DNA from 3 places in the Priestia sp. HNGD-A6 genome. Region 1 is predicted to be linked to each of the others. Evidence: riboswitches for the same ligand, from Rfam matches in the RefSeq annotation. Region 1 holds a riboswitch; each other region holds the start of a gene.
What was found. A riboswitch is a leader RNA that binds a small molecule or an ion and turns the genes downstream of it on or off. The one in region 1 is predicted to bind S-adenosylmethionine.

Region 1 (7,996 bases):
ATAATGCAGGTGCGCCTTTTAATCCATACCCTAAAGCTCAGCAGCAAAAGCCTCAGCCATCTCAATTTCAGTCATTAATGTCTCAGTTTAAATCGAGTGATGGCAATTACGATATGAACAAGATGATGAATACTGCCGGGCAGATGATGGGAGCTATGAACCAATTAACATCCTTAGTAAAAGGATTTTCCGGGATTTTCAAAGTATAAGGACTAGAAGGTGTTTTCTAGTCCCTGCTTACTATTTTTTCTTTTGATTTTTCAAATAGGTTTCTCCAAGAAGTGCAAATACTTCATTGTAAGTTAGTCCAGACTGCGCATTTAAACGTTTGATTTCTTCGACATCTGTGGTTGATGAAGTTAAAATTCGATGCTTATTTTTTTTCATAAAAGCTCTCCTTTTCTATTTCTATGTAAAATGAATAACGCTCCATCTTAGTATATTTCCAAATGTGCACCTTCTATAAGTGGAAAAAAACGCCGAAGACATTCGTAGTTCTTCGGCGTTTTTTTGCAATAAAGATGAGTGTTTAGAGAAATTAAGAGCGGCGAGTAGAACGACGAGAGCGGCGAGTAGAACGACGAGAGCGGCGAGTAGAACGACGAGAGCGGCGAGTAGAACGACGAGAGCGGCGAGTAGAACGGCGAGAGCGGCGAGTAGAACGGCGAGAGCGGCGAGTAGAACGGCGAGAACGGCGAGTAGAACGACGAGAGCGGCGAGAGCGGCGAGTAGAACGGCGAGAACGGCGAGTAGAACGACGAGAACGGCGAGTAGAACGACGAGAGCTGCGAGTAGAACGACGAGAGCGGCGAGAAGAGCGACGAGAGCTGCGAGTAGAACGACGAGAGCGGCGAGAAGAGCGACGCGTACCGCGGGTAGAACGGCGAGAGCTGCGGCCAGTGCTACGAGAAGAGCGACGTGGCTTTGTTAGTGGACCGGCAGTTGGCTCTTGAAACATAAAAGATTTCAGTTCTGTACATTCTAGGGCTTCAGCAGCCTCTTTAATTTTTTCAGGTGTAATATGCAATACAAAAACCTCCTTGTCAATTGGACTAGGTCTTGCATTAATAGAATACGCGATGATGCTTGTCCTTGATATGAGTCAAAAGTGGAGTTTGCGGAAATAGTTGATGCTGCGGGGTATCATGGAGAATTTACCCTTCATATACTTTAATAATTGAAGAAAGGTGGTCGAATCATGAAGCAAAAAGAAATCCCTCAATACGCTCTGTTTGTGAATGTAAAAGATTTAAAGGAAATGCAAAGAGATATTTGGTCAGAAGAAGCGGTTCAGGCAACGATGAAGTTTAACAAAAAACGCTACGATATTGATTTGCTCCTAAGAGGCTCCCATATTCGGAAGATGAAGAAAAAGTCATATTATATTGAATTTTATTCTCCGAAAATATTTCAGCGCGCCAAAGAAATACACCTAAACGCTGAATACAAAGATCCATCGCTTATGCGCAACAAATTGTCCCTCGATTTTTTCTCTTCTTTAGATGTTTTATCTCCCCACTCTCAGTTTGTCACTCTTAAGATTAATGGGAAAAATGAAGGAATATATCTTCAGCTCGAATCGGTAGATGAACTATTTTTGAAAAAAAGAAATTTAGCGGATGGATCTATATTTTATGCAGTAGACGGAGATGCTAATTTTTCTTTGATGAGCGATTTGGATAAAAAGCCAAAAACAACTTTGTTATCTGGATATGAAGATAAAGCAGTGAGAGAAGGAGACGAGGAAAAATTAGAAAAGTTTATATTTAATCTTAATACATGGACAAATACAGAATTCGAACAGAATATTGAGAAGTACCTGAACGTCGACCGCTACTTATCTTGGTTAGTCGGTATTATTTGTATGCAGAATTACGACGGTTTTGTCCATAACTATGCGCTCTATCTAAATCATGAAAGCGGGCGCTTTGAACTGATTCCATGGGATTATGATGCAACTTGGGGAAGAGATGTAAATGGAAAAGTAATGGAAGGAGACTATGTACGTGCACAAGGATTTAATACGCTTACAGCTCGATTACTGGCGGTGAACAGCATTAAAAAGCGATATATTAAAAAAATGAACAATGTTCTAAATAATCAATTTACAATAGAATACATGAAACCAATCATTTATCAACTGCATGATTATATTGCTCCATATGTATTAAAAGATCCTTACGTAAAAGATAACTTGGAGCAATTCCATAAGGAACCAGACCTTATGCTTTCTTTCGTAAAAGACCGAACAGCGTACATTAAAAGTCATCTTTTTGATTTTTGAATTTTACTAGACTGATAGGCAAAAGTGGAATTTAAGAATAATAGGCAAATGCAGGAAGACAATAGCTGTACATGATACGTATATATACATTATGAATGACCAATAAGGACAATTAATAAGGAGGAAAAATAATGAGTAACTATTACTACGACCAAAATCAAGACCAAACTCAAAATGCCAATCGTAGTCGCGCTCGTAAAGTTCAACAATCTGAAAGCACGGGCTACTCTGCCCACTTTAAACCATTAAAAGGGAGAGTAGTAACTGTCTATCGCGGGGGGCCTGAATCTAAAACGGGATATTTAATCGACGTTCAATCAGATTATTTAACACTTGCTCTTGAAACAAAACAAAATAACAATCAGCAAAATAATCAACCGGCGCAGCTTATTCCACAACAGCAATATACATTTATTTATTACCAGCTCGCTCATGTTAAAAGCATTACAGAGGATACAAAGTCTAATTCCGCGCAAACATTTTCTGGATTTAATAGTGAAGTAGAACTGCACAGAGCCAACACATTTGCAGGCACTTTATTATTGATGAAAGATAAACAAGTGCAAATAAATCAAGGAGGGCCAGAGAAAAAATTGGGTAAGATCCTTGATGTATTAGGCTCATTTGAATCTGCGTATGTCGTATTACTAACAGAAGATGACGGCGTCGTTTATATCAATGTAGAGCACATAAAGAGTGTAAGTGAAGTTGTAAGCAAAAATACGCCTGTTGTTCCGCAAAACCCATTATTAGTTGAAGAAACACCTGAGTATATTAAAGCGAAAAGTTTCAATGAACTGTTTGAAGAGTTTTCGCATAGATGGGTAGCTATTAACGGTGGAGGGCCAGAGGCTGTAGAAGGTGTGTTAGTTCAAAGTCGCAATGGGAACTTTACTCTTGTACAAAATAATCAAGTTTTACGTTTACAACCAAGACACGTAAAAACCATTGCCTTAGGATCAAAAGGATCTTTCAAGCAAAATGAAGAAAATTCTGAGCAAAATGGAGATACAAATGAAGAAGATTCTGTGCAAGAATCAACTACTGTAGATAGAACCGGAGGTCGCACGGATGGCCGTACTGGAGACCGTACCGGAAGACGTACAGGAAGACGTACAGGAGGTCGCACAGACGATCGCTCGGGAGGTCGCCGTACGGGTTCACGCTCTTCAACACCAGGTGAAAAAGTTATTAAAACGAAAAATTATCGTTGGAAAGCATGACGAACTGGAACGTAAAAGGTGCTTATAAAGCACCTTTTCTATCATATAGGAAAAAGGAGGAGAATGAGAATGAGTATGAATCATTATATTGATAAAATTGTTGAAGTCGATATATCAGGGAAAACAACGTTTATAGGAAAACTTGTTGATCTAGGGTTAGATGTAATGGTTTTATATAATGGACATGATTATTTGTATATTCCTCTTTTACACATACATCGCTTGCGAGAAGTTTCAGAAGAAGATTATACGCCTTTACGGACAATAGAAGAAAATTTAATAGAAGAAAGCCAGCGGATTTCTTATCGTAATATTTTACAGCAGGCAAAAGGGAAATTTATTGAAATTTATGTAACGGGAGGGAAATCATTGCATGGCTATATCACAAGCGTGCTGAATGATTATCTTGTGTTTTATTCTCCAGTGTATAAAAATGTCTTTGTTTCTCTGCATCATTTGAAATGGCTTACCCCTTACAGTAATGAGTTAACCCCTTATTCTTTAAGTGACAAAGAGCTCCCCGTAAGGCCCGCCTCTGCACCTTTTGTCAGAAACTTTGAAGAGCAGCTTAAAAAATATGAAAATCAACTGGTCGTATTAGATTTAGGGGATCAATCAGAAAAGATTGGTGTACTTAAAGAAGTTTCTAACAATATTGTTGAACTAATTACGGCAAATGGAGAAAGTATGTATTGGAAGTTAGCTCACGTAAAATCTGTGCACTTGCCTTAGAAAAAGAGACCTTGGTGTCGTCTCTTTTTTTATGTGCTTATCAGGACAAGTATATTGAATAAACAAATGAGATGATTTAAATTTTTTAGAAAATTATGTTGACAATAAAGAAAATCTTTATTAAAGTTAGTAACAACAAACGTTAACCACCAACAATTATATAGAACTCTTATCAAGAGTGGCGGAGGGACTGGCCCTGCGATGCCCGGCAACCATCAAATGAATCATTCATTTGAACGGTGCTAATTCCTGTGGAACATCAGTATTGTTCTAACAGATGAGAGAAATCGTGTATAAACGAACACTCTTCCATCTGTGAAGAGTGTTTTTTATTTTGAGTTAAGGAGAGAAATAGATGAAAATTGAAACTTTATTAGTTCGTTCAGGAGTAGGTCGTGATCCTGCAACAGGTTCTATTACAACACCCATTTACCAAGCATCAACATTTGCTCATCCTGCTTTAGGGCAAAGTACAGGATTTGACTATGCACGTACGGCAAATCCTACTCGTACAGCATTGGAAGAAGCAATTGCTGCTTTAGAAAAAGGAGAAGTAGGAGTAGCATTCGCTTCAGGAATGGCGGGTGTAATGGCAGTTTTAGCACTATTTAAAAACGGAGATCATTTAATTGTATCAGAGGATTTATACGGAGGAACGTACCGAGTACTAAATGAAATCTTTTCAGAGCAAGGAATTACTGTTTCGTACGTCAACACAGCCCATCTCGAGCAAGTAAAAGATGCGCTTCGTCCCAACACGAAAGCTTTATTTATTGAAACACCTACAAATCCAATGATGCACGTGACTGATTTGTCAGAAGCAATTGCGTTAGCTAAACAGCATGATTTGCTTACTATCGTTGACAATACATTCATGTCCCCTTACTATCAGCGTCCTTTAGAGCTTGGAGCAGATATTGTGATACATAGTGCAAGCAAATACATTGGGGGTCATAATGATGTTGTTGCTGGTCTTGTAGTCGCTCGATGTAGTAGCTTAGGAGAAAAAATTCGTTTTTATCAAAATGCAGCTGGGGCAATCTTAGGTCCACAGGATAGCTGGCTGTTATTGCGCGGTATTAAGACGCTAGCGCTTCGGATGGAAAAACATAACGAAAACGCACTGAAAATTGCAAATTGGCTTACTGCTCATGATCTCGTGGAAAAAGTGTATTACCCTGGTCTTGAAACACATCCGGGCTATGAAATCATGAAGAAACAAGCAACTGGATTTGGAGGCATGATTTCTTTTGCTGTCTCACACCCTGACATCGTGTCAGTACTTTTAGAAAATGTTAAAGTTATTACATTTGCAGAAAGCTTAGGAGGCGTGGAAAGTTTAATGACATTCCCAGCTCGTCAAACACACGCTGACATTCCTGAGGAAATTCGAAATCGTGTCGGAGTAACAAACTGTTTACTTCGATTATCAGTTGGAATTGAGCACGCAGATGATTTAATTAAAGATTTGAAGGAGGCATTTGATGCATACCAACAATAATAAACATAGATTTGGTACGAACTTAATTCATGCAAATACAGGAATTGACGGTCATTTTGGAGCGGTTAACGTACCTATTTATCAGGTATCTACATTTAATCAAGAAGATGAGACGAACAACGGCCGCTATGACTATTCTCGTTCAGGAAACCCAACGCGTGAGGCTTTAGAAAACACTATTGCTCAGCTAGAAAATGGATACGCTGGTTTTGCTTTTTCATCAGGTATGGCTGCTATTTCATCGGTGTTATCTATTTTTGAATCAGGAGATGAAATTTTAGTTTCACACGATACGTACGGCGGGACATATCGTGTATTAACACGATTATTTTCAAAGTTTGGTATCAAAACAACTTTTGTTGATACAACGAAGGTTGAGAAAGTAGAAGAAGCTATTACAAAAGATACGAAGGCTATTTATATCGAAAGCCCTTCAAATCCATTTTTACAGGTAACGGATATTAAAGCAGTAGCAAGTTTGGCGAAGGAGCACAATCTCCTTACAATTGTGGATAACACGTTTTTAACACCTTATCTGCAGCAGCCCATTGACCTTGGTGTAAATATTGTCATTCATAGTGCTACAAAATATATCAGCGGCCACAGTGACGTCATTGGCGGTTTAGTTGTAGTAAGCGATGAAAAGCTAGCGGAAGAAGTAAAGTTTGTACAAAATGCTTTTGGTGCTATCTTGGGGCCACAGGATTGTTTTTTACTGCTTCGAGGAATTAAGACATTAAAAGTTCGTTTAGATCAGCAGTTAAAAACAGCGCTGCAGTTTGCAAAGTGGCTTGAAGAACAATCTCTAGTGAGCCGTGTATACTACCCAGGCTTAAAAAGTCATCCGGACCACAAACTCATTTCAGAACAAGCAAATGGATACGGAGCTATGATTTCTTTCCAAGTGCAGGATGAAGAAGTAGCACGACATATTTTACAAGGAGTCAAATTAGCTTCAATTGGCGTTAGTCTAGGTGCAGTTGAATCCATTCTCACGCATCCTGCAACAATGTCTCATGCAAGTATCCCAAAAGAAGTACGTGAAGAAAAAGGAATTACTGATTCACTTCTTCGCCTTTCAGTAGGGTTAGAGGAATTCGAGGATTTGAAGCAAGACTTTAACGCTGTTTTTCAAAGCTTAGAAGAAAAAGCGTTAATTAAATAAAAAAAGGACTTCCATTAAGGAAGTCCTTTTTTTGTTATATACAGCTATCTAAAAGGTTTGTGTATAGGGACGTAAGCGCAACTTTTTCATCAGAGGAAAGACCGCTGTTTAGAATTCTTTTTATGCCAAGATGATATTTTACATACGGTGTTTGCCGAACGCGTGGATGAGTCATTTCATCTTTTAAATCTTTCAGAATGGCTTCGTGAAGCTGATCTTCACTTGTCAGGGCTTGTTTAGAAGCGAAAGAACGGTTCAACCATAGGGTCTGATAAGCTGCTAGTAAATGTTCAGAAGTCATTGTGCAAAGAGCTCCTTTAGATTAGTTTCTTCATTATAATAATCTATAGTTTACCATAAGTATTAATACGTGTACGTAACTTTTACAGAAGCAGATACAGTCAAGGACTGAGCTTGAATAGGGGGAGAGGCTGCTAATAACTTAGGCGAGGATCCAGATGACTGATAGACGGGGCCTTCTTCGATTAAAATGGGGATTTGGTTAATAGGGAGCTGCAGCGTGTTGGCAATGGTAAAGGCCTTTTCTTTAGCGTTAAGCAAAGCTTTACTTATCGCTTCTTGTTCATATTTATCATCATTTGTAACGTGGAATTGAAGATCTTGCGCTACGTTGGCTCCGCTTGAAAACGTAGCGTTATAAACATCGCCAGCTTGTTTTACATCTTGTACTCTTACTCTAAACAAATGCTGTACTTCGTATCCTGTAAGAGTCGATTTTCCATCGCTGTAATCATATTTAGGGTTTATAGTGAATGAAGCTGTTTCAATTTGCTGGTCATTGATTCCAAGTTTTTGTATTTCTTGCAGCAGAGTATTTGAAACAGCTGAATTTTCTTTTAAGGCTTCTTGAACGTCTCGGTTTTCCGTGCGCGTTCCAATCGTCATGGAAATTTCATTTGGAATGGCTGAAGCACTCCCTTCACCAATTACTTTAATTTCTCTATTTTGTGTATCTGCGCGCAGTTGCTGTGTAGGTTCATAAGGGAAATAAGAATGTTGCATACCAAAAACCTCCTTTATTGATCTTTAGTATATATATGATAAGAAAAGGAGATTAAAAACAAAAAGAG
Region 2 (7,996 bases), 840 kb from region 1:
ATAGTAAGGCACGTATAGCCATTGGAATAAAAGGTAAATCATATAAAACAAGTTTGAAAAGTGTTAAAAATAACAGGCCGACACCGATATACGTGGCTGTTTTAAAGGTTCGAAGTAATCCTATTACGAATGCAGCAATGGCCAAACATAGCCAAACAGCCGTCATAATAAGCGTTTGCGTATTAGCGGAAAGATCATTGGTGCCAGCGGCCGTCACTTCCGTTGCAAAAATTAAAGAAAGAATAGAAAAAACAATACTTCCTCCAATTTTGAACGTATCGTGCTCATCTTTTTCTGTTTTTTGAATACTGATCCATACAAATACTAGAATAGAAGCTAACACAACAACCCAATTTAATGTCGGAAGAGACAGCACTTGTTCGATTGGTGTAACTAAGATATACGTGGCACTCAGTATATAAATCGTATAAGAAAACAGTTGATGAAGTAGATTTTTATACGTCATGGCGATATAGTAAACAGCAAGTCCTTGAATCACATATAAAATGACTCCTTCTCTTAAATCGACGAGCTGATGAATAAAAAACGCTACTGCAACAATTAAATAGGTAATAAAAAATTCAAATTTCTCTTTAGAACTTCTTACTGTGTAAACACCTAATGCGTAAATAATAACTAGCGCAAGCAGCACCATGGTGGTCATGCCATCGTCAAAAACGGCAAGCAGCCAGCCGTACGTAACTGCTAAACTCGATAGAAGGGTAAACGCATATAATTGGAGTACGGATTGTGATAGAAAAAAGCTAGAAATTAAGCATAAATGCTGAATCAGAATCGCCATACCTAATAACGCTTTTACACCATTATCACCAACAAACGAGTAATAAATGAGTAGCGTAAGATTTAATAGTACCGCGGAAAGAACATATAAAATTGAATATTTTTGTTTGATTGCCACATATAAAAAGGCAATATACAGAAACGTTTCATAGCCAATGAAAACCAGAGCATTAGGCGAATTACTTTCAATAAGAAAAGGAACTAGTACGCCTCCAACCGCGCTAATAATCCCTAATGCCTGTGAACGATAAAAGACTGTTGCTGCAATTCCTAAGATGATCCAACTCGCATTTAGCATAAAAGCAAGCGTTGGTCCTGCTAAATGATATAGGCTATGCATCGCAAACGTCGTTAACATGAGAATAGGAATAGCTCCTCCTACAAGTACTTGCCCGAGCACCAGCCTACCCTTTTTGATTTGGAAATGACCTGTCACAGCAAAACCTATCGAAACAACGAAACCGAGAACAACTTTTGCTTTTTCATTCATTAATCCATAGTCAGAGGCTGCTTTAAATCCCCATAGCACGCCAATAATAAATACGAAAATAAAAATTCTCGGCAGCCATGTTTGAAAAAGGACTTTTTCCCAATCAACAGGCTCTTCTATTGCCTGTGAGCTTTTAGCTGCTGTTTGAGCAGGACGTTTAGTCGTCTCCTCGCGCTGTTTGGGAGGAGCGTGAACTGCTGGTCTTGGAGAATTTGTTTTATATACAAGCGACTTTAGCTTGGCTACGTCTTCTTCTAAACTGCTTATTTTTCGTTCAAGCTCTTCTATTCTTTCGTTTTCCATATTTCCTCACCCTTTCTCTTTAAAGTATTTGTGATTTTTATATGTATACCTTACAACACTTAACTATTATACCATTAAAAGGAATATTACTTAGAAACATTCTATTTTTAGCAAAAAAAAATACAGCGCCCTTTTCAAAAGAAAAGTTCGTTGTATAGGATGTGCTGCCTTTTTTATGTCACTTTCTCGCTGTATGTACTGTGAAATCCCGCTTCGATGTGGGCTACTTGAAAGCTATGATGACCAATTAAATATTTAACAATATCCACACGGTCAATTTTACCTGGCTTATTGTTCATTGCTTCTCGCACCATAGATTGAAATGTTTCTTTGCAAAACTTCTTTTCATGAAGCAGAATCGTTTCACAATACTCTTCATGGTCTCCCTCTGAAATACGATAATAATGCATTTCTTTCACCCCTTTTTAATGTTATACCTATTACATACCCCAAATATTGCTATTTTAACAAATTAATTTTATTATTCTTTATTTTTCCATTTATATATAATTTACAGCGCAACGTTTCGAAACTCATCGTTATAAATGCTAATTTGAAGACGCTGAGAAAAACGTTCTTCTTCAATGTAGGTCTCGGGCATTAATCCAACAGGATATACCCTCGGGTTTTCACCACTTCCTAATATGTATACATACATCTTTCCTTCGCTTGTATATCGAACTTTCGTCGAAATACCTCCTTGCCCTTGAAGAGGCGCATAAACCGCTCTTACATTATCTCTAATTTCTTGTACAAATCCATGTAGTTCAACATCCGAATCGTAATAGTGGTTTGCTTCATACAAGCCGTAAATACGAGACTTATCGATATCACATAATATGTTCCAAAATTCAGATAAACCTTCTTGGAACAACACTTGAATAAAATTTCGTGCAGCTTCTTGCTGTTCTTTTGTTAATTCTTTTGTTAGCGCAAACTCTTCATTTTTTAACATCTCAGTCACCTCCCTTATGTATGTAATACGACAAGAGATACAAATAACCTCTTTTTTCAGCTTATTAGCAACCAATTTATTTTGCACATTAAAAATTGAAAAGCTATCTCGACTAAGATGTCAAAATAACTTTTCAATTACTGTAGAATAATTACGTAAAATACTCGATTTTCGCATTTGGAAAATACTGATCAATGTAATATTCCAACGTCTCTCTTAATTCTTGTTCTTCATCTTTTGCGTATACATACTTTCCAATCCCGTAACGCCCCCATTTGTAGCGGCGCTCTTCTTCATTCATCTCAAGCTTTGTTTTCGGATAGTTTTTCTCAATCACTCGTTTGGCCGGCTTGGTAAAGCGATGCTGAATCATTTCAAATGTAATATCATCTCTTGACTCTTCAGGTATAGAAGCATCAAGCTTCTCAAACAGCTGACGGTATCCCTCTTGCCAACCTTCATGAATGTAAATAGGCGCCACAATAAAGCCAAGTGGATATCCGGCTTTTGCAACTTTATTAGCAGCTTCAATCCGATAATCAAGAGGAGATGTACCAGGTTCAAAGTTTTTTATAACATAATCTGCGTTTATGCTAAAGCGAAAGCGCGTGCGACCATTATGTTTAGCATCCAATAAATGATCCACGTGATGAAACTTAGTCACAAAGCGCAGTTGACCTAGTTCACTTTCCCCAAAATATTCAATCGCGCGCTTTAATGAATGTGTTAAATGATCAATTCCTACGATATCAGATGTACAAGCCGCTTCAAATCGCGTTATTTGAGGGGCTCTTTCCTGCATATATTGCTCTGCTTGACCTAATATTTCTTCCACATTCACGTACGTGCGAATATATGGTTTGCTTCCCATTGTTGTCTGCAAATAACAATAGTGACAGTGCCCCATACACCCTGTTGCAAAAGGTATTGCATATTCAGCTGACGGTTTAGATGTATCAAATTTCAAGGTTTTACGCACACCAACTACTAAAGTGGACTTGGCATTGCGGTATTTTTGCAAATCATTTTTTCCCGGTATATTACGCACTTGATTATGAGAAGTTGTTTGACGAATCTCAATTCCCATCTTCTCAAATTTTTCTTTTAATTGAACACCAAGCGGGTACTCCATTGCCCCTGGCTCAATGTATACTAATTGAGGTACAAAAGGTTTTATCATCATGTACACTTCCTTTTTTCTAATACTAATAGCGTTTGAAAAATAAAAAGACTCTATCCATGGTAATTATTTTCCACATCAAAAAAGACTCTCTATTTAAGAGAGCCTTTCGTCAATCATATTGTTCATAATCAAATATCTTGTTATACATGTTCTCTGCTTCTTCATACGTTGAATACACAGCATCATCTTCAGCTAACAAATGATAAGACTCATGCAGAAACAGCGCTTTTTCACCTTTATTTTCAGGGTGTTCAACAATTTCAGCTTGATTAATATTAGCAACGTTTGCCGTATGAGGATTTCGGTAAATAACAAATACTTGATCTCCTACTTGATATTCTTTTTTCTCCACGATCATCATCCTTTTCTTCTTTCTTTACTCGTATGATGTCCGCTTTTACTCATTTTATCCGATAAAAACACGTGGTGAGATCATCAAGAATTTATACGCTTTTACGCTCAATAAACCGAAAAGGAAGCTCAATTTTTTGAGGATCCTTGCTCCTGACTAGTTTAAAAAGCGTTTCGCCCATTTCTTTGAGAGGAAGTTCGATCGTTGTGATTTGTAAATAAGAAGAAAGCGGATGATTATCAAAACCAATAATAGCTAAATTGCCTGGAACTGATATACCCGCTTGTTCGCACTGAGCTTTTATACCAATAGCGACTTGATCGTTTGTTACTAAAAGCGCCTGAGGCCGATTTTTCATCTGCACCAATTTTTTTACCACTTTTTCACCATCTGTCACGTTCAAACAGCCTTGAAACACCCATTCCGGATGATAAGGCTCATTTATTCTTTCTACATATTCTTTGTATGCTTGCTGCCTCTGTTGACTATTTGTACCCGTCATTCTTCCAATACAGTAGCCAATATCCGTATATCCTTTTTCTTTCAAATACATGAGCGCTTTCTTAAAAGCTGCATAATGATCAACGTATACGGAGCGAATAGAACGATTTTGTACGTTTTCGCACACGGCTATCGGCCCGTACTGCTGATAGCATTCAATCGTGCTCCAGCTGCTTGCTCTAGAACAAATAATCACTCCATCAACCTGCTTTGTTTTTAGCATATGAAGCGCTTCTTCTTCTTTTTTTACATCATAGTTCGTCTGACAAATAACAAGCTGATACTGCTTTTCTAACGCTTGAGAGGCCACTCCTTCTAAAAGCAGACTGAAATAAGGATGATTAATAAAAGGCAAGACGACGGCAATCATATTTGTTTTCCCTTTTGATAAGTGAACGGCATTAATGTTTTGTTCGTAATTAAGTTCTTGAATTACTTCTTCTACCAGACGGCGCTTTTCTTCTTTTACATACGGATGATGATTTAAAACCCGTGACACGGTCGAAACAGATACACCAGCTTTTTTTGCGATATCTCGGATATTTGTCATGTTTTCACCTTTTTCTCTTGCGCTGAAACGCGTTTCATACTTTATTCTCATTATAAAGTGAAAAAGCAATAAGCTAAACCCGTTACAATCATGTTTTTATTCACTTGTATAAGGAGGTCATATCATGGGTATTTTGTTATTCATTTTATTATGCGGAATTGAAATCGGAGGAGCGGCTTATGCACTTAAACAAAATGAGACACTTTGGAAGGAGCTAGATGAAAAAAAGCCGACTGATTTTTTCAAACAGTAAAAAACCCTTAAAAAGAATGTTCTTTTTAAGGGTTTGATATTACGCAGCTTCTTTAGATGATTTTGATTTTTTATTTAAACGAGGAAAGCCAATTACAATTGCAATGATACCGCAAACCGCTGTTAACATTGGATAGAATGTAAATGGAATAATCTCAATCGGTGAAACTTTAGCAAATCCTGCTGCTAGAAGCATTTGTGCACCGTAAGGGATAAGCCCTTGAACGCTGCATGAAAACAAGTCGAGCAGACTGGCTGATTTACGATTGTCAATTGAATACTTATCAGAGATTTCTTTCGCTAACGGACCTGCTGTAATAATTGAAATCGTGTTATTAGCCGTGGCTAAATTGGTTAAACTTACTAATCCGGCGATACTGAATTCTCCGCCTTTTTTTGTTTGAATGCGTCGTGTTAATAGGTTCAATAAGAACTGAATACCGCCGTTATAGCGAATGAGTTCAACCATTCCGCCAATTAAAAGAGATAAAATAATTAATTCCGACATTCCGCCAATACCTTCTGTCACAGTTTTAGCAAGAGAAGAAAGCGTGTAGCTTCCGTCAGCTAATCCAATTACGCCGGCTAATACAATTCCTCCGGTTAAAATGCTTAATACGTTTGCACCAAATATGGCAGCAACGAGTACGCCGACATAAGGCAAGATTTTAAACCAGCTAAAATCTTTAATTTCTACTGATGACGTATTGCCTAGCGTCATTACAAGTAATAAAATCACTGTAACAATCGCTGCAGGAAGGACAATGAAAAAGTTTACTTTTAATTTATCTGACATATTTGTTTTTTGCGTACGAACTGCCGCAATGGTCGTATCAGAGATTACGGATAAATTATCTCCAAACATTGCACCACCAACAACAGCAGCAATTGCCAATGTAATGGATACATGCGCCTGCTCACTGATTCCTACAGCGATAGGCCCTAACGCAGCGATCGTTCCCATTGACGTTCCCATCGAAATTGAAATGAATGCGCCAATAACAAAGATTCCGACTACCACTAAGCTTTGCGGAAGCACAGACAGAGCTAAGTTTACCGTTGAATCAACAGCTCCCATGCCTTTAGCGACTTCTGAAAAAGCACCTGCTAAAATAAAAATAAGTACCATAATAATGATATCAGGATGCCCTGCTCCTTTAGCAAAGCGTTCCACTTTTACATTAAGTGAATCTTTGCGGTTCATAGCCAGCGCCACAATGGCTGCAATGATAATAGCTACTAATACAGGCAGCTTATAAAAATCTCCCGTTATAATTCCTGATCCGACAAACAGGACTAAAAAGACGCCCAGCGGTAACAGCGCCCAGCCGTTTCCTTTTTGTTGTTCCATTCTTAACACCTCTTGTTTACGTAATAAAAAAAGACCTCTTCTTATTGATAAGAAGAGGTCTCTTATTTGTATCATAAGATTACCCTTCTCATCTTCCAAACGAAACATCGTCTGCTGGATTTGGCACCGCACTGCGTACAGCCAGTTGCCGAGACATCGTAGGGCCAGTCCCTCCGTCTCTCTTGATAAGAAGTTTGTAGTTGTTTTAAAAATAGTCTTTCACTACTGTAATCTCTTTTTATTTAATTGTCAAATGCTATTTTAGAAAAATATATAGTGTGAAAATTCTCACATCAATTAGCTACGTCACGTTTTAAAAACGCCACCCATGCTACGCCCATAAAGAAGACAAAGTGTGCAACTAAGATGAAGATTGAAAATGGAATTGTCATTCCGTCAAACATCGTCTTCATTCCGTCCATATACTGCACAAAGTTTGTGTTGGCGAACAGTAAAAATTTCCCCCACCATAGACCAAACTGTGATACTATCCCAGTTACTGCTTTCGCCCCAATACTTACGACAATAGCTAGACTTGAAGCAAGCGCGCTGTTTCTAAATAAAGACGACAGCATGAATGCGAACGTCATCATCATAAACGTTTCCATATACGCGCTGTCATACGTAAGCGTAATGTTTTTAAGCAGCTGCGCATCTCCTTCTAGACTGGCAAATCCAAAGAACAATGCTCCCCATACAAACGAAAAAAGCAAATAGCTCAGCAAATAATACAAGCTAATTAAAATGAGCGTTATGTACTTGGACGTTAAAATCGTTGAACGTCTAGCAGGGCGAATTAAAAGAAGCTTAATGGTACCCGCTTCAAACTCTTTTGCAACCATTGATCCTCCAACAGCAAGCGCGAAAAATTGAACGAGGATCAGCATGCCTGCACTAAATGACAGGAAATTCAATATGTTGTCTTCCGTTCCTGCGCTGTTTGCCACTTTCTTCATTAAAAGAGCCATACAAAGAGTTAAAATACCGATTGTGATAAACGTGATTTTTGTACTTCTTTTGTGAAACCATTTCATGTGTTCATTTTGAATTAACTTAAGCATGGTGCTCTCCCTCCGTAACGGACATAAACGAATCTTCAAGCGTCTCATAAACAGGAGTGATTCGGTAGACTAAAATATCGCTGTCCACTAATTTTCTATTCACAGCTGGAATTTGTTCTTTCATAATCACTACATCAATACTATCGGATTTTATTGTTACTTGGAATTCTTGAGATAAAAGATCCGCTGCTTGTTGC
Region 3 (7,996 bases), 1.7 Mb from region 1:
ATATTTTCAACAACTGATTGATAATCTTTTTCTCCTAAAAACCCCGTAATTGGGCTATAAGCACCAATTCCAATTAGTTCTAAATCGCTTAGAGCCATGTTGTCTACTTCAATTTCTTTTGTTAGTGACGTGTAGTCATATGTTGGTTGATATAAATTAATTAATTCTCCACCGTGTGCTTGAATTGTTGTCATTTTGTAAAATCCTCCTTAAGTAATTAACACAATATAATAAAAAGCACTTGAATCACGCAGTCATTTTTTCTTTTTCCGACTGCAGGCTTGCTCTTTTTCTTCTAGTCGTTCTAGCTAAGCTTAGAATACCTCCTGTAGCAATACATCCACTAGCTAGCACCACAAATGAATATAAGTCGCTTTCAAGTACTAATTTCACAAGAACATATGAGATTACGAGTGAAAATACAGGGGATACCACCCAAACCTTTAACATTTGAATGACCACTTCTCGCTGTTCTTTCGTAAATCCCGTTTTCGCTGCGCCTATTCCAATAATAGAAGACGTAGTGACCTGTGTAAGCGGTACTGGCAAACCAAACAGTGAAGCGACTGTAACAAGAGAAGCACCAGTACCCGAGATAATACAGCCTTCTCCTACAGAATAGCGAGTAATTTTTTTTCCGTTTGTTTCAATAACTCGGCCTCCTAGTAAAAGAGCTCCGAGCGCCACCGCCAATCCTCCTGCTATGACACCCGTTGTAGCATCCATTAATCCAGCTCCTACTAGAGGACCGACAGCATTTGCCACATTGTTCATTCCAGCTGAGAAGGCTTCAAAGAATCCCGTTGCAATAACTAAAATCGTTAAAACTCTTTTCCACTTTCCCTCTGCTTCTTTTTTATGCGCTCTGCGCTTTATCACTTTCCCAATCAAAAAAGCAATAACAAATGAAACTAGCGGAACAATAATCCAAAAAGACATGACAATTAAAAGTTTTTCTACATACAGAGATTGATAAGCTACCCCTACTCCAACAACTGAGCCAACTGTTACTTCACTTGTTGATAAAGGGATACCAATCAAATTCGCGAAAAAGAGTGACAGCGTTGCAGCAGCCAGAATGATAATAACTAATTCTACTGACAGCAGTTTTTCAGGTATGATACCTGAACTGATGGTTTTTACCACCTCACCGCCTCCGGTAACAGCTCCGAGCACAATTCCTACAGCACAGATGAACAGGGCCACTCTTCGCTTTTTAATTGCACCGGAGCCGTATGAAACGCCCATAGCAGCTGCTGCACCGCTTGCCCCAATATTCATTGCAAAAAAAAGCGCAATGATAAAGGCAACATATAAAAGCATCATTTATTCAGCTCTTTCGTATTTAAGATTCGTGTAATCCGCACTCCACTTTTTGTGTACCTGCCCATCTTCCTGAACGTAAATCGTCTACATTATAGGCAGGTGCGGTACAGGGCTCACAGCCGATACTTGGGTAGCCTTGATCATGAAGTTTGTTGTATGGCAAATCATGCTTATACACATAACGCCAAATTTCTTTCCATGACCAATGAATTAACGGACAAACTTTCACCTTCTTGAATTTCTCATCTTTATTAAAATAATTCGTGTTGGCACGAGACTCAGACTGCTCACGTCTCAAACCAGAAATCCACGCATCATAAGGAGCAAGGGATTCTCTTAGCGGAATGATTTTTCGAATTTGACAGCATAGGTTAGGCTGACTCTTCCAAAGCTCATCTCCATGTTTTTCAGCTTGTTCTGCAAGAGTTAAATCCGGCTTTTTCATATGAATACGTAAATCAGGGAAGCGTTCTTTAATTGCATCAATCACTTCATATGTTTCTTTAAAATGAACCCCTGTATCTAAAAAGACAATTTCAGCATCTTTTTTCACTTTTGAAATTAAATCAATTAACACGATTCCTTCGATCCCAAAGCTTGACGCATAAATAATTGAATCTCCGTAGGTATCATACGCCCACTGCAATGCTGAAAGGGCTCCTTTTGTTTCATCTTTACTGTCGAACTCTGGAAATGTATCGCTCCAGTTTTCGTACGTATATAAGTCTGCCATTTTCTCCACTCCAATTCTTAGTTATCCGCGTTATCCAATAAAAAAAGACGGTTTTACCCACTAGAATTGGATAAAACCGCCTCTAGTGTGTCTAGTCAGCGAAACTATTTAATTCTTACTTTGCTTCGGCGTGTTCAAAGGTTTGTTTTAAGTCGGGGTTTACAGTCATCGTTGTCCCTCCTCAAAATATCTCTTGCGCTATATCAAAATAAAAAGTCTTCCGTATTGAAAGACTGGGTAGGCAATAATTTTCACCTTATCTTTCAAAATGATACACACTTTGCTGGAATTAGCACCTTGCTAAGCAGGTTGCCGGGGTTCAGCGGGCCAGATCCCTCCACCACTCTTGATAAGCATTTTTTAAAAATTTTAGCATATTTAGAATATTTGTCAACATTAAAAATTATATATCCGATAAGAAAACTATACTTTAAATTCACAGAAATATCTATACTTTTATTTAAAACAACATATGTAAATTTAACCCAAATGTGAACATATCAGTTTATAAAACGCTTTCTTTTTTCCCCGACTTTTTATGTTCTCTTGCTAAATAAAATGCAAAATCTCTCTATAAAATTAATAACGGATTTATGAGCTTTACGGATAATTCACTCACATTAGCACACATTACAGATAACACTGACTGACAGATAGGAGCTATATAAGATGGAGAGACAACCCTTTCAATTAGACGATACAATTAAAAATAATGTGCGAACATATTTACAGCAGATTTCAACTGAAGCCTCTAATTTAATTAAACATTTAGACACGAGTGATCATTGTATTTTATGTGATTTTGAGGAGATGAGAAGGTTATTTCAAGATGTTCAAGCTACGGCCGCCTCTTATTACTTGCGTCATTACTTATCGCCTTATACATTTGAATACGCTGCTCTGTCCCTAGCTATTCATAACCTCTCTGAGAAACGTCACGGCGCTTTAATTGTCATTGAACGGGAACAAAATGTTGATCCTCTTATTCAAAAAGGAATGCCTATTCAAGCTCCTGTCAGCGCTACGCTAGTTGAGACACTGTTCTATCCAGGGACACCCTTACATGACGGAGCCGTCCTAATTAGAAATAATCAGCTTATTTCAGCTGCTAATGTTTTACCTCTCTCGTCTATTATTTCAACGAACAAAAAGTTGGGAACACGTCACCGTGCAGCAATTGGAATGTCGGAAAAATCGGATGCATTAATTTTAGTTGTATCTGAAGAAACAGGTAAAATTTCGTTTGCTCTTGATGGAAGCCTCTACCCTATTCACTCCAGCAAAAATATGATTTAAGAGCCCTTTCCTGATAAGCAGCCCTATCTTGACTTATCTATCCTTTCTCTTTAATATATTTCATAGTTTTTACATACTATAGATACGGGTGATGCATATGGCAATTTTAAAATTTGAACATGTAGGCGTTCAAGTAAAGGATATAGAAGAATCTATTGAGTTCTATACACAAAAAGTGGGGTTGGAGCTCATCGAAACACTACCACATACCGATCCGTCTTTGAAGCTAGCTTTTCTAGGTTTAGAAGGCAATGTAATCGTAGAGTTAATTCAAGGGTATAACTCAAGCTTACCTAGTGAAGGTAAAGTTCATCATTTTGCGCTGGCAGTAGATGGAATTGAAGAGGAGTTTGAGCGTTTAAAATCAGCAGGCGTTTCATTTGTGGAAGAAAACATTGTAACTTTGCCAAATGGAGCAAGATACTTATTTTTCTACGGTCCAGACAAAGAATGGATTGAATATTACGAAGTAAAAAGATAAAGATATCTTATACCTTCAGTGAAAAATGGTCATACTGTGGCTATGACTAATCACTGGAGGTTTTTTTATGATGGAATGGCTATTATTCCGACTTTTTCGTCGTTCTATTTTAGTGCGGCTTCTTTTTATTATCGGCTGCCTTGTTTTACTTTTCGGCATGCTTATACATTTCCTAGAGCCGCAAACGTTTGGGAATGTGTTTGAAGGAATTTGGTGGGTTATTATTACAATCTCTACTATAGGGTACGGTGATTTTGCTCCCACCACTACGATTGGAAGGTTAGCTGCAATTATTTTAGTCCTGGTTGGAACGGGATTTATTACTACTTATTTTGTCACGCTTTCTAAAATTGCTGTTTCCGCTGAGAGCGCTTATTTGGAAGGGAATTTAAAGTTTTATGGAAAAGATCACTTCATCGTTGTGGGGTGGAATGAGCGCGCCAAACTCGTGCTAGAGTCTTATCGCGACGCATTTCATAAAGAAGACATTGTTCTTATCGACGACTCTCTGACTAAAAACCCCATGATCTGTGATCGCGTTCATTTTATTAAAGGAAGTCCCTCTCACTATGAGGTATTAGAACTTGCCAATGCTCGGTGCGCAAAAAAAGTGCTGATTACTGCCGATCAGCATAAGACAGAAGAATATGCAGACATGAATACGATTGTTACGCTAGTCGCTCTGCAAGGATTGAACCCTTCTATTTACAGCATCGTTGAACTGTTAACAAAAAAGCATATTCAAAATGCGCAAAATTTAGGGGTAAATGAAATGATTAAAACAAACGAGTTGATTAGTCAGGTCATGTACGAACATATTTTTGTGAAAAAATTAGAGAGTTTAAGAAAAGAATAATCCTTTCAATTATTGAAGCAGCGCCTCTTCTGCCTCTCTAATTAGCTCTTCTCCTAAGCTGATATACTTTTCTGGAAATGAAGCGTCTGCGTCTTGGGGTTCTGCAAACTGGTTAAATGAAGCACCCACGTTTCCATTGTGAACATTGTCATCTAAGCCAATTTGATACTTATGTGAAAGTAAAAATGGCGTACCAATCTGTACGGTTGTTCCTTTAGAATCCAGTTCTCCATTCGTAGCTGTAAACGGGATGCGTAAAAACTGATAGCCGACTTCATCATTCATCTTATAGTCGAATGAACCATGATCATAATCCCAATTTCCTCCAATGTTATACCCAAGCGGCTTAAGCGTTTTTTCTAATTCATAAAGCTTGAATAATGTGCCGTCTAATCTTGAAGATAATTCAATCATCTTATCCCTCCTCTGTTTTAACATGTCCTTTTTCCAGCTTTTTATCCTTTATCTCAAAAGCAAAAAAGTTCACCTTCTAACAAGAAGGTGAACTTTTTATTTATTTCAAACGCTTTTCTAATTCTGCTTTTTTCTCTTCAAAACCAGGTTTTCCAAGAAGAGCAAACATATTTACTTTGTATGCTTCTACTCCCGGCTGATCAAATGGGTTTACGCCTAATAAATAGCCGCTGATTGCGCATGCTTTTTCGAAGAAATATACAACATATCCAAATGTATACTCATCTAGCGCTGGAATGTTCACAACTAAGTTTGGAACGCCTCCGTCTGTGTGAGCAAGCATTGTACCTTGGAACGCTTTTTTATTTACAAAGTCAACTGTTTCACCAGCTAAGTAATTTAGTCCATCTAAGTCCGCTGCATCTTCTTCAATTGTTAGCTCATGACGAGAATCTTGAACTTGTACAATTGTTTCAAAAATATCACGGCGACCTTCTTGTACATATTGACCTAAAGAATGAAGATCCGTTGAGAAGTTAGCAGATGAAGGGTAAATACCTTTTTGGTCTTTTCCTTCACTTTCACCAAATAACTGTTTCCACCACTCAGCAAAGTACTGAAGAGCTGGCTCATAGTTAATCAGCATTTCAATTGTTTTTCCTTTATTATAAAGAACATTACGAGCTACAGCATATTGATAAGCTGGGTTCTCTTCTAGCTCTGATGATGAAAATGCTTCTTGAGCATCAGCTGCCCCTTTCATCATTTGTTCGATATCAAGACCTGCAGCGGCGATTGGTAATAAGCCAACCGCTGTTAATACAGAATAACGGCCGCCTACATCATCTGGAATAACAAATGTTTCATAGCCTTCTTCGTCCGCTAATGTTTTTAATGCGCCGCGCGCTTTATCTGTTGTTGCATAAATACGCTTGCGTGCTTCTTCTTTGCCGTATTTCTCTTCTAATAATTTACGGAAGATACGGAAAGCAATCGCCGGTTCTGTTGTTGTACCAGATTTTGAAATAACATTAATAGAGAAATCTTTATCTTGTAAAACATCCATTAGGTCTTTCATGTATGTTGAGCTGATGTTGTTACCAGCAAAAATAACTTGCGGAGTTTTACGCTGTTCTTTTGATAATGTGTTATAGAATGAATGCTGAAGCATTTCAATAGCAGCACGAGCACCTAAGTAAGATCCTCCAATACCAATAACAATTAATACATCTGAATCCGATTTAATTTTTTCTGCACTTTTTTGAATGCGTGCAAATTCTTCTTTGTCATACTCCGTAGGAAGGTCTACCCATCCTAAAAAGTCGTTCCCAGCACCTGTTTTTTCATGAATTGAATGGTGAGCTACTTTCACGGCATCACGTAAGTATGTAAGTTCATGTTCACCAAAAAATGATAACGCGTTTGAATAGTCAAAACGAACATGTGTCATAGTCTGTTCCTCCATTAAAATATCTTTATTTTCCACTTTATCGAAACTGTTAGCTGAATTCAAGGGAATCCACTTACAATTTGACACAATCATTATAGTTTGTTGAAACTGCAATCATTGTATGTACCCTTTTATTTAACGATAAATTCAGTTATGAAGTCAACTAATGTTCTTTGATTAAAAAACGTAATTCATGCACGATTACGCAAATAATAAGCAAATAAAAAACGACTAAAGAGTGGTCTTCAATCGTTTTTCATTTGCTTACCGGATGGTGAAATATAGTTCATTTCACCTATCTTTACATATTGTCTCGGTTTATAAGAAGCTTTTAACAGGGAAGAGTCTATTGATATAGAATTTTCAGCTTCGTTTTTAGAAGTGAGTAGCATCCTGTTTTCTTCTTTCATTTCTAAGTGATTATTCAGTACAAATCCGCTCATACATAATGCGCTAAAAATGAGAAAACTGATGGTTATTTGTTTCCTATACATTTCCATCACCTCACTCTTAGAGTGACAATTTCACCTGATTTTTATACGTCTAAAAAAATTTTTTTATGTTTTTTTTATGGATTTTGTGACGAGTTTCTATTTATTTAATAAGGTTTGAAAAATCCGCTGATACTAAGAATTAGCATGGATGCATGCATAATTAAATTATTATATAATCGGTTACAGAATTGAATATCACAAGGAGGTTTGTCTTTTGTCGTGGTTGCACTTGGTGATTTTATCGCCTTTTTTATTAGCCTTTTTTGTCCCGCTTCTGTATAGGAAATTCCAGCGTATTCATACAGGGTGGTTCGTTTTGCCTCTCCCACTTGTGTTGTTCATTTATTTCACACAATATATCAGTGGTGTTTCTAAAGGGGAAACCTACCTACATTCAATGAAATGGATACCTAGTCTGGGCATTAACTTTGATGCTTATGTGGATGGACTCGGTCTTCTATTTTCTCTGTTAATCACTGGAATTGGGACACTTGTTATTTTTTACTCCATTTATTATCTTTCTAAGACAAAAGAAGCGCTGCATTCGTTTTATGTCTATTTGCTTCTTTTTATGGGGTCTATGCTAGGAGTTGTATTATCAGACAACTTAATGAGTCTTTACAGCTTTTGGGAATTAACAAGCCTTTCATCTTTTTTATTGATTGGTTATTGGTACAAACGAGAGAAATCTCAATACGGAGCCTTAAAATCTATGCTCATTACCGTATTCGGAGGACTTTCCCTATTAGCAGGAATTGTACTTTTATATGTCATGACAGGTACTTTCAGCATACGCGAAATTATCTCAAACGTAGATGTGGTTACATCAAGTCATCTATTTATTCCAGCTCTAGTCCTCATTTTATTAGGGGCCTTTACAAAATCTGCTCAGTTTCCTTTTCATATTTGGCTGCCAGATGCAATGGAAGCTCCAACCCCAGTGAGT

Region 2: it holds a riboswitch for S-adenosylmethionine, as region 1 does, so the genes downstream of both, SCI76_RS02855 (Na+/H+ antiporter NhaC family protein) here and SCI76_RS07035 (PLP-dependent aspartate aminotransferase family protein) in region 1, are expected to answer to the same signal.
Region 3: it holds a riboswitch for S-adenosylmethionine, as region 1 does, so the genes downstream of both, SCI76_RS15875 (phosphoadenylyl-sulfate reductase) here and SCI76_RS07035 (PLP-dependent aspartate aminotransferase family protein) in region 1, are expected to answer to the same signal.

What each region holds. Positions count from the first base shown of each region.
Region 1 covers NZ_CP138621.1:1,379,768-1,387,763, reverse strand. Annotated here, with positions in the region: gene SCI76_RS07065 (YppG family protein) at 1-209, shown strand, start outside; gene SCI76_RS07060 (hypothetical protein) at 241-387, opposite strand; gene SCI76_RS07055 (CotG/ExsB N-terminal domain-containing protein) at 539-1,027, opposite strand; gene SCI76_RS07050 (CotH kinase family protein) at 1,196-2,284, shown strand; gene SCI76_RS07045 (hypothetical protein) at 2,416-3,507, shown strand; gene SCI76_RS07040 (hypothetical protein) at 3,577-4,239, shown strand; SAM riboswitch class I at 4,406-4,523, shown strand; gene SCI76_RS07035 (PLP-dependent aspartate aminotransferase family protein) at 4,595-5,740, shown strand; gene SCI76_RS07030 (PLP-dependent aspartate aminotransferase family protein) at 5,724-6,905, shown strand; gene SCI76_RS07025 (hypothetical protein) at 6,940-7,206, opposite strand; gene SCI76_RS07020 (SIMPL domain-containing protein) at 7,269-7,928, opposite strand.
Region 2 covers NZ_CP138621.1:543,562-551,557, forward strand. Annotated here, with positions in the region: gene SCI76_RS02820 (DUF2339 domain-containing protein) at 1-1,594, opposite strand, end outside; gene SCI76_RS02825 (hypothetical protein) at 1,768-2,004, opposite strand; gene SCI76_RS02830 (hypothetical protein) at 2,106-2,549, opposite strand; gene splB (spore photoproduct lyase) at 2,701-3,729, opposite strand; gene SCI76_RS02840 (transcriptional regulator SplA domain-containing protein) at 3,842-4,090, opposite strand; gene SCI76_RS02845 (LacI family DNA-binding transcriptional regulator) at 4,176-5,135, opposite strand; gene SCI76_RS02850 (hypothetical protein) at 5,260-5,388, shown strand; gene SCI76_RS02855 (Na+/H+ antiporter NhaC family protein) at 5,428-6,738, opposite strand; SAM riboswitch class I at 6,824-6,930, opposite strand; gene SCI76_RS02860 (ABC transporter permease) at 7,032-7,799, opposite strand; gene SCI76_RS02865 (ABC transporter ATP-binding protein) at 7,792-7,996, opposite strand, start outside.
Region 3 covers NZ_CP138621.1:3,115,638-3,123,633, reverse strand. Annotated here, with positions in the region: gene sat (sulfate adenylyltransferase) at 1-194, opposite strand, end outside; gene SCI76_RS15880 (inorganic phosphate transporter) at 247-1,326, opposite strand; gene SCI76_RS15875 (phosphoadenylyl-sulfate reductase) at 1,346-2,059, opposite strand; SAM riboswitch class I at 2,313-2,415, opposite strand; gene cdaS (sporulation-specific diadenylate cyclase CdaS) at 2,729-3,355, shown strand; gene SCI76_RS15865 (VOC family protein) at 3,453-3,836, shown strand; gene SCI76_RS15860 (potassium channel family protein) at 3,904-4,692, shown strand; gene SCI76_RS15855 (YugN-like family protein) at 4,702-5,106, opposite strand; gene SCI76_RS15850 (glucose-6-phosphate isomerase) at 5,207-6,556, opposite strand; gene SCI76_RS15845 (hypothetical protein) at 6,802-7,050, opposite strand; gene SCI76_RS15840 (Na+/H+ antiporter subunit A) at 7,265-7,996, shown strand, end outside.